DNA from 3 places in the Arthrobacter sp. KBS0703 genome. Region 2 is predicted to be linked to each of the others. Evidence: riboswitches for the same ligand, from Rfam matches in the RefSeq annotation. Region 2 holds a riboswitch; each other region holds the start of a gene.
What was found. A riboswitch is a leader RNA that binds a small molecule or an ion and turns the genes downstream of it on or off. The one in region 2 is predicted to bind cyclic di-AMP.
Positions count from the first base shown of each region.

Region 1 (2,256 bases), 620 kb from region 2:
GGTGACGCTGGGCGACGTCGTGGGCCTCATCCCGATGGCCGCGCTGGTGGCCGTGATGATCTTCGTCTCGGCCATCACCTTTGACTGGCACTCGGTTGCCCCGAAAACCCTGAAGCGGATGCCGCGCTCCGAAACGGCCGTCATGCTGATCACCGTCGCCACCGTGGTGGTGACACACAACCTGGCGATCGGCGTCGGCGCCGGGGTGCTCGCCGCGATGGCGATGTTCGCCCGGCGGGTTGCCCACTTTGCCACAGTGGAACGGACCGAGGTGGAGCTGAACGGCCGGACCGTGGCCACGTACACCGTGGACGGCGAGCTGTTCTTTGCGTCGTCGAATGACCTCTACACCCAGTTCGATTACGCCCGGGACTCGGAGCCGCACGTCGCCGGAGTGGTGATCGACCTGCACGCCTCGCACCTTTGGGACGCCTCCACCATCGCTGTGCTGGACGCCGTGACAGAGAAGTACCGCAGGCACGGCCGGGACGTCGAACTGATCGGACTGAATGCGGCCAGCATCCAGATGCGCGAACGCCTCGCGGGCAAGCTCAACGCCGGCCACTAAGGGACCGCAGGGTGCCGTTACCTTAATGTGACATTCGGAAGAGCCTCCCGTACCGTGGAAAAGGTGCCCTTTTCACCGAAGAGGGCATTCCCGCGCTGATTGCCTAACTCTGCCGCAGCCCGGGATCCGTTCGCAGACCATGTCCGGCAGAGACGGGGAAACCAATTTTCGGCCCGCTTGAACGGGCCTTGGGGTGAAGCCGCGCAGCTCCTGCTTCTGTTCAGGACGTGCGGCCGGGTGTCTCCCATCCGAATCCGACAGCTCACCTCGCAGGCATCGGGAGAGGCTCAGATGTGTATAAGAGACAGTATCCTTGGCCGCCGCCGCGCAGCCGCCACCCGCTCGAATCCGCTCGTTTCGGCCTCCCGCGCCGTCACGGCCGGAGGACTGGGACGCCAGACCGCCGTCATCCTCGCGGCGTCGGGGCTTGCCTTCACCGGAAGCATCGCCGCGAATGCCGCCAACGGACCCGCACAGCAGGACGCGGCCCCGGCCGCCGCACCCGCCGCGGCACCCGAGGCTGTCAGCCAGGCGCAGGCTCCGCTGAGTGCGGACTCCAGCGTCCGGATTGACTACGAGCGCCCCATCGTAAAATCCACCCCGGCTCCCGTCGTGGAAGCCCCGGTCGTGGAGGCGCCGCCCGTGGCAGAGACTCCGGCGCCCGTGGCCGCACCCGTCGCTGCTCCGGCTCCGGCGAAAATCACCGTCCAGGCCGCGGCGGCTCCGGCCAAGGCCCCTGCGGCTGCCGCCGGCAGCGTCAACGCCTCCATGGTCTCGTCCGCCTACGCCCAGCTGGGCATCACCCAAGACTGCACCGCCATGGTTGAAAAGGCACTGGGCGCCTCCGGGATCCCGGTGGGCGACCTCGCCCCGATGCAGTTCATGAACTACGGAAGCGTCGTCTCCACCCCCCAGCCCGGCGACATGGTGGTCCAGTCCGGCCACGTGGGAATCTTCGTCGGCAACGGCAATGTTCTCAGCGGTGGCATGAACGGCTCCAACCAGACCGTGGTTCACCCGCTGTCCTGGCTGACCGCCACGGGCCCGGTCACGTTCGTGCGGGCCGCGGCTTAACAGCGCCACAACATGCATTCAGCGGGGCTCTTAGGGCACCGCGTGGAGGGCCGGTGTTCCGCTGCCTTGGGGGCAGCGGAGCGCCGGCCCTTTCACTGTCCCGCCGCAGCATCCGGGGATGCGCACCAAATCCCCCTGCACCAGCCGCGGACTAATCAGTATGCTGACAGAACAGCCATTACGACGGCCCGCCACCGGGAGGAAAAGACCGTGAATGAGAGCAACATCGACGGCGGAACCATCGATGACAATTCGTTGTCCGCGTACTTGCACAGCCATCTGATAGCGGCAGCCGCCGGAGAGCGCCTCTTCGAACAGGCGGCCAAAACCTGGGACGGCACGCCGCACGGCACCACCCTCAGCCACCTTGCCGCGGAAGTGAGCGCGGACAAGGCAGCGCTCCACGAGTTCTCCGACCTGATGCATCTGCACATGCCGGCCTACAAGAAGCCGTTGTCGTGGATCAGCGCCCAGATCGGCAAACTGGATCCGCTGAATCCGCTGCACTCCCCCGACGGAGCCACAGGTCAGCTCGCCCTCGAAGGACTCATCAGCGCGGTCACCGGAAAGTCCCTGCTCTGGAAGTCGCTGATCATCCTCTCCCGCACGGACGG
Region 1 covers NZ_MVDG02000001.1:3,857,658-3,859,913, forward strand. The annotation lists gene B1A87_RS17920 (SulP family inorganic anion transporter) at 1-568, shown strand, start outside; cyclic di-AMP (ydaO/yuaA leader) riboswitch at 659-858, shown strand; gene B1A87_RS17925 (hypothetical protein) at 860-1,642, shown strand; gene B1A87_RS17930 (hypothetical protein) at 1,853-2,256, shown strand, end outside.
Region 1: it holds a riboswitch for cyclic di-AMP, as region 2 does, so the genes downstream of both, B1A87_RS17925 (hypothetical protein) here and B1A87_RS24055 (hypothetical protein) in region 2, are expected to answer to the same signal.

Region 2 (2,256 bases):
AGGTGGCCACGCAGGTTTCGCGGCTGCCGCTGGATGCCGGTGAGGTGGCGCTCGCCGTCCGCGTCCCGCCGTCGAACGCCCATCCCGGAACTGAAGTGGGCAGCGTGGGCCACGCCCTCAACCAGATGCTGGATAACGTCTCCAACGCGCTGGAGGCGCGGCAGGAGAGCGAAATGAAGGTCCGCCAGTTCGTGGCCGACGCCTCGCACGAGCTCCGCACCCCGCTCACGGCCATCCGCGGCTACACCGAGCTGATGCGCATGACCGAGAAGTTCACGCCGGACGGCCAAAGGTCCCTGGCCCGCGTCCAAAGCCAGTCCGAGCGGATGACAACCCTGGTGGAGGACCTCCTGCTGCTCGCCCGGCTGGACGAGGGCCAGCCGCTCAAGCTCAGCGACGTGGACCTCACGCAGCTCGTGATCGAGACCGTCAGCGACGAAAAAGTCATGGCCCCGGACCGCATCTGGCACCTCGAACTACCTGAAGAGCCGGTGGTGGTCCGCGGCGACGCCTCGCAGCTGCACCAGGTGCTGGCCAACCTGCTGTCCAACGCGCGCAAGCACACCGGATCGGGAACCACCGTGGTGACCGGCGTGATGAGATCGGCCGACGGCAGCGCCGTGGTCACCGTGACGGACGACGGCGCCGGCATCCCGCCGGAGTTCGTGGACCGCGTCTTCGCACGCTTCGCCCGCGCAGACGCGTCCCGTGCGACGCCGGCGCAGGTCCTCTCGCCCGCCGGCTCCGGCGGACGGACCGCGGCGGCGGCTTCGGGAACGGCGGCCCCGGGGTCCGCTTCGGCAGAGGGAACCAGCGGCCTGGGGCTGTCCATTGTGCAGTCGATCGTGGAAGCCCACGGCGGCACCGTCGAGGTCACTTCGCGGCCCGGCCGGACCGAATTCGCCGTCCGGCTGCCGGCGCAAGGCGACGCGCCGTCGTCGTGATCTCCGTTACCCAAATGTGACTTAAGCGTTTGCCTCCTGTACCGTCGATAGGGTGTTGCTCCCGTTAGGGCAGCACTTCCGGATGGACGCCCAGCTCTGCCGCTTTCCCGGATTCCGCATGACCAGGCAGAGGCGGGGGGAACCAGAGTCCCGGGCTTTTCGCATCAGCCCTTGGGGTGAAGCCGACACGTGAATTTCCGTGCGGCCGGATGACCTCATCCGAACCCGACAGCTAACTCCGCAGGTGTTGAGAGGCAATCCACCATGTCTGAATTCAAGGTAAAAGCGCGCCCTGAAGGCGCTCCCAAGCAGTCCCGGCAGAAACTTTCCCGCCATCGCGCCGAGCCGGCAGCGCCCGCCACACACTGGGGCCGGATCACCGCCGGCATCCCGTCGTTCGGCCGCCGCGCAGCCGTAGTGACCACCGCCTGCGCCGTGCTCATCGGCGTCGGCGCGGCAAGCCAGGCAGCTGAGCAGTCCGCACCCCGGGCCAGCTCCGCAGCGGCGACAGCCACGGCGTCCCCCGCGCCGACGCTCAACTTCGACAAGACGCTCATCGCTGCCCTGCCCGCTCCGACCGCAGCCGCGCTGGCTCCGCAGTCCGTCGCCAAGCGGCGGCGCCCAAGGCCGCTCCGGCGCCCGCCGCCCCAAAGGCAGCCCCGGTGCCGGCCAAGGCTGCTGCTGCCCCGGCCGCCAAGGTTGCCCTGGCTCCCAAGCCCGCGGCCGCCGTCCCCGTGAACGACCCCGCCGGCGCGCAGGCCTATGCGGCCGCCAAGCTCGCTTCCTATGGCTGGGCCGCGGACCAGATGCAGTGCCTGCAGACCCTGTGGACCAAGGAGTCCGAGTGGCGCACCACCGCCACCAACGCGAGCAGCGGCGCCTACGGCGTAGTGCAGTCCCTGCCTGCCGAAAAGATGGCGAGCGCCGGGGCGGACTACCTCACCAACTACCGGACGCAGATCAACTGGGGCCTGGACTACGTCAAGGAACGCTACGGCTCCCCCTGCGGCGCGCTGAACTTCCACCTCGCCAACAACTGGTACTAACCCAGACTGTGAGCAACTGAGGGCGGCGCGCATTTCTGCACCGCTTTGAGGTTGACGAAGGGCCCCGGATCCGCGTGATCCGGGGCCCTTCGGCGTCTGTGCCAAGGCTTGCGGCCTGGAAAGTGGTGCAAAAATGCGGCACCCGGACGGCGGCCCGGGCCCTCCTGTGCGGCGGCCCGGAGTTCCACAGCCCGTGCACAGCTTCGACCTAAAACCCTCATATGGGACGCGGCCACAGTTGATGCATGACGCTCACAGACCAGGCC
Region 2 covers NZ_MVDG02000001.1:3,239,011-3,241,266, forward strand. The annotation lists gene B1A87_RS15010 (HAMP domain-containing sensor histidine kinase) at 1-944, shown strand, start outside; cyclic di-AMP (ydaO/yuaA leader) riboswitch at 1,040-1,203, shown strand; gene B1A87_RS24055 (hypothetical protein) at 1,209-1,682, shown strand; gene B1A87_RS24060 (hypothetical protein) at 1,679-1,990, shown strand; gene B1A87_RS15020 (bifunctional glycosyltransferase family 2/GtrA family protein) at 2,236-2,256, shown strand, end outside.

Region 3 (2,256 bases), 150 kb from region 2:
GAGTCCAACGGGTTCATACGAACCGTTTGCGCACGGTGGCGCGCAAGATTGTGGCGTGAAGACACGAAGGTAGCCTCTCCCAATGCCTACGAGGTGAGCTGTCGGATTCGGATGGGAGTCACCCGGCCGCTCTGCTTCCTGGGAAGCTTTGCGACTTAACCCCAAGGTCTTCTTGCGAAGACCAAAATTGGTTCCCCCGCCTCTGCCAGACGATGTAATGCGAACGGACCTTGAGCGGTGGCAGAGTTAGGCAATCCACTCAAGAGCGTCAACTTCGGAAAAGTTGACGCGGTTTAGACGGTACAGGACTTCGGAGCGAATGTCACATTCAGGTCACGGCATGTCACAAGAATGAGAGAGCACTCCATCGGCTTTGGCTCAGAGCCAGCCGGTGGGGTCAACGACGTCTCCGTTGACCATCACCTCGAAGTGGAGGTGGCAGCCGGTGGAGGCGCCGGTGGTCCCGCTAAGGGCCACGACGTCGCCCCTGGAGACCTTCTGGCCGACCTCGACACTGAATGACGACAGATGGTTATACGTCGTCTCCAGGCCGTTGCCGTGGTTGATGACAACGCGGTTGCCGCCACCGTAAGGGTGCCAGCCCGCGAAGGTGACAGTGCCGCTGGCGGCCGCGAACACAGACGTGCCGCACTGGGCCGCAAAGTCCTGGCCGCGGTGGAACTCTCCCACGCCGCCCGTAATGGGGCTCACGCGGTAGCCAAAGGGCGAGGACTTGACCAGGGTTTCGAGGGGTGATCCGAGGGTTCCTGCGGACGCGGCGCGGGAAATGCTGCCGGCGGACTGAGCGCTCAGGAGCTGCTTGAGTTTGCCGTCGGGGTCACCCTGGGTGGACACGGCAGTGCGGCTGAAGTCCACCTTGGCCGCGGCCTCAGCGGAGACTTCCGGCTGGGCAGGCGAGGCAAAAGAGGCGGGCGAGGAACTCTCCCCCAGGGCCATGACGGGGCTGGTGGCGGGAACCGTGACGGTCAGCAGGAGACCGGTGGCAGCGAGGGCGACTCCGGCTTTCTGGCCCACCCCGCTGGCTGCGGCAAAGTCCGTGACCTGGCGGAACGGGCCCCGGCGCCGACGAGCCTCGCGCTGCGCATCCCGGGGGCGTTCCGCGGAGAAGGCTTCAGGGAGGCGCGGCTCCGAAGCGGGACCGGTCGCGCGGCGGCGGCCCCGGGCATGCTGCATGGTCAAGAACGTTTCCTCTCTGGATAGCCTGCGAAGTTAGCTGTCGGATTCGGGTCAGAGAGTTCATCGACCCGGTCCGCCGTGACAAGCCTTTTCGGCGCAGGGGTATCCCGGGAGATTCCTTCTGCGGAAAGTGGCTTGCTGCTGCGGACTTCACCCCAAGGCTGTTTCAACAGCCGCTTGTGGTTCCCCCGCCTCTGCCAGTAGGTGCTTCGTGCTACTGATCCGCTGGCAGAGTTCGGCTCCAGATCAGGTAACGCTTTAGTATCGGCGCTGCCTTTTAACTATAGGTGATTAAGCTGCACGGTAATAATTCCGTTATCTTGCCTGTGCAAAAGTTGTAGGGCGTCCTGCCAACAGATGTCAGACAACCCGCGCATGGTGCGGGTTTAGCCTACGCGGACGAAGACGTGGGCGGCCACTTCGGGCGGCAGCTCCAGTGCGCCTTCGAACCCGGGGACACGCACGGAGATGTACTCCCCCACACGCTCGAGGGACACCGCGGCGCCAGGACGGATCCCACCTTCGTCCAACTGGACCAGCAGCTCCGGTTCAACCTGGATTGGTTCCGCCAGCCTGCTGACGGTCACGCGGGAGTCCGGGCCGTAGCCGGCCATGGCGTCGAGGAGGTTCAGGACCCCGTCCGAGAATGCGTTCGACGGCTGCCCGCCGAGCGCCGCCAGCCCGGGAATCGGATTGCCGTACGGCGACTCCGTCGGATGGTTGAGCAGTTCGAAGATCCTGCGCTCCACACGCTCGCTCATGACGTGCTCCCAGCGGCAGGCCTCGTCGTGGACGTACGCCCAGTCCAAGCCGATAACATCGGCGAGGAGCCGCTCGGCAAGGCGGTGCTTGCGCATGACTTCGGTGGCGCGCTTGCGGCCGGTTTCGGTCAGTTCGAGGTGTCGGTCGCCGGAAACAACCACGAGCCCGTCGCGTTCCATCCTGCCGATAGTCTGGGACACCGTGGGGCCGGAGTGGCGAAGCCGTTCGGCGATTCGGGCCCGGAGCGCCACGATGTTCTCTTCTTCAAGCTCCAAAATGGTCCGAAGATACATCTCC
Region 3 covers NZ_MVDG02000001.1:3,092,215-3,094,470, forward strand. The annotation lists gene B1A87_RS14355 (C40 family peptidase) at 1-17, opposite strand, end outside; cyclic di-AMP (ydaO/yuaA leader) riboswitch at 70-263, opposite strand; gene B1A87_RS14360 (M23 family metallopeptidase) at 379-1,200, opposite strand; cyclic di-AMP (ydaO/yuaA leader) riboswitch at 1,205-1,448, opposite strand; gene B1A87_RS14365 (metal-dependent transcriptional regulator) at 1,584-2,256, opposite strand, start outside.
Region 3: it holds a riboswitch for cyclic di-AMP, as region 2 does, so the genes downstream of both, B1A87_RS14360 (M23 family metallopeptidase) here and B1A87_RS24055 (hypothetical protein) in region 2, are expected to answer to the same signal.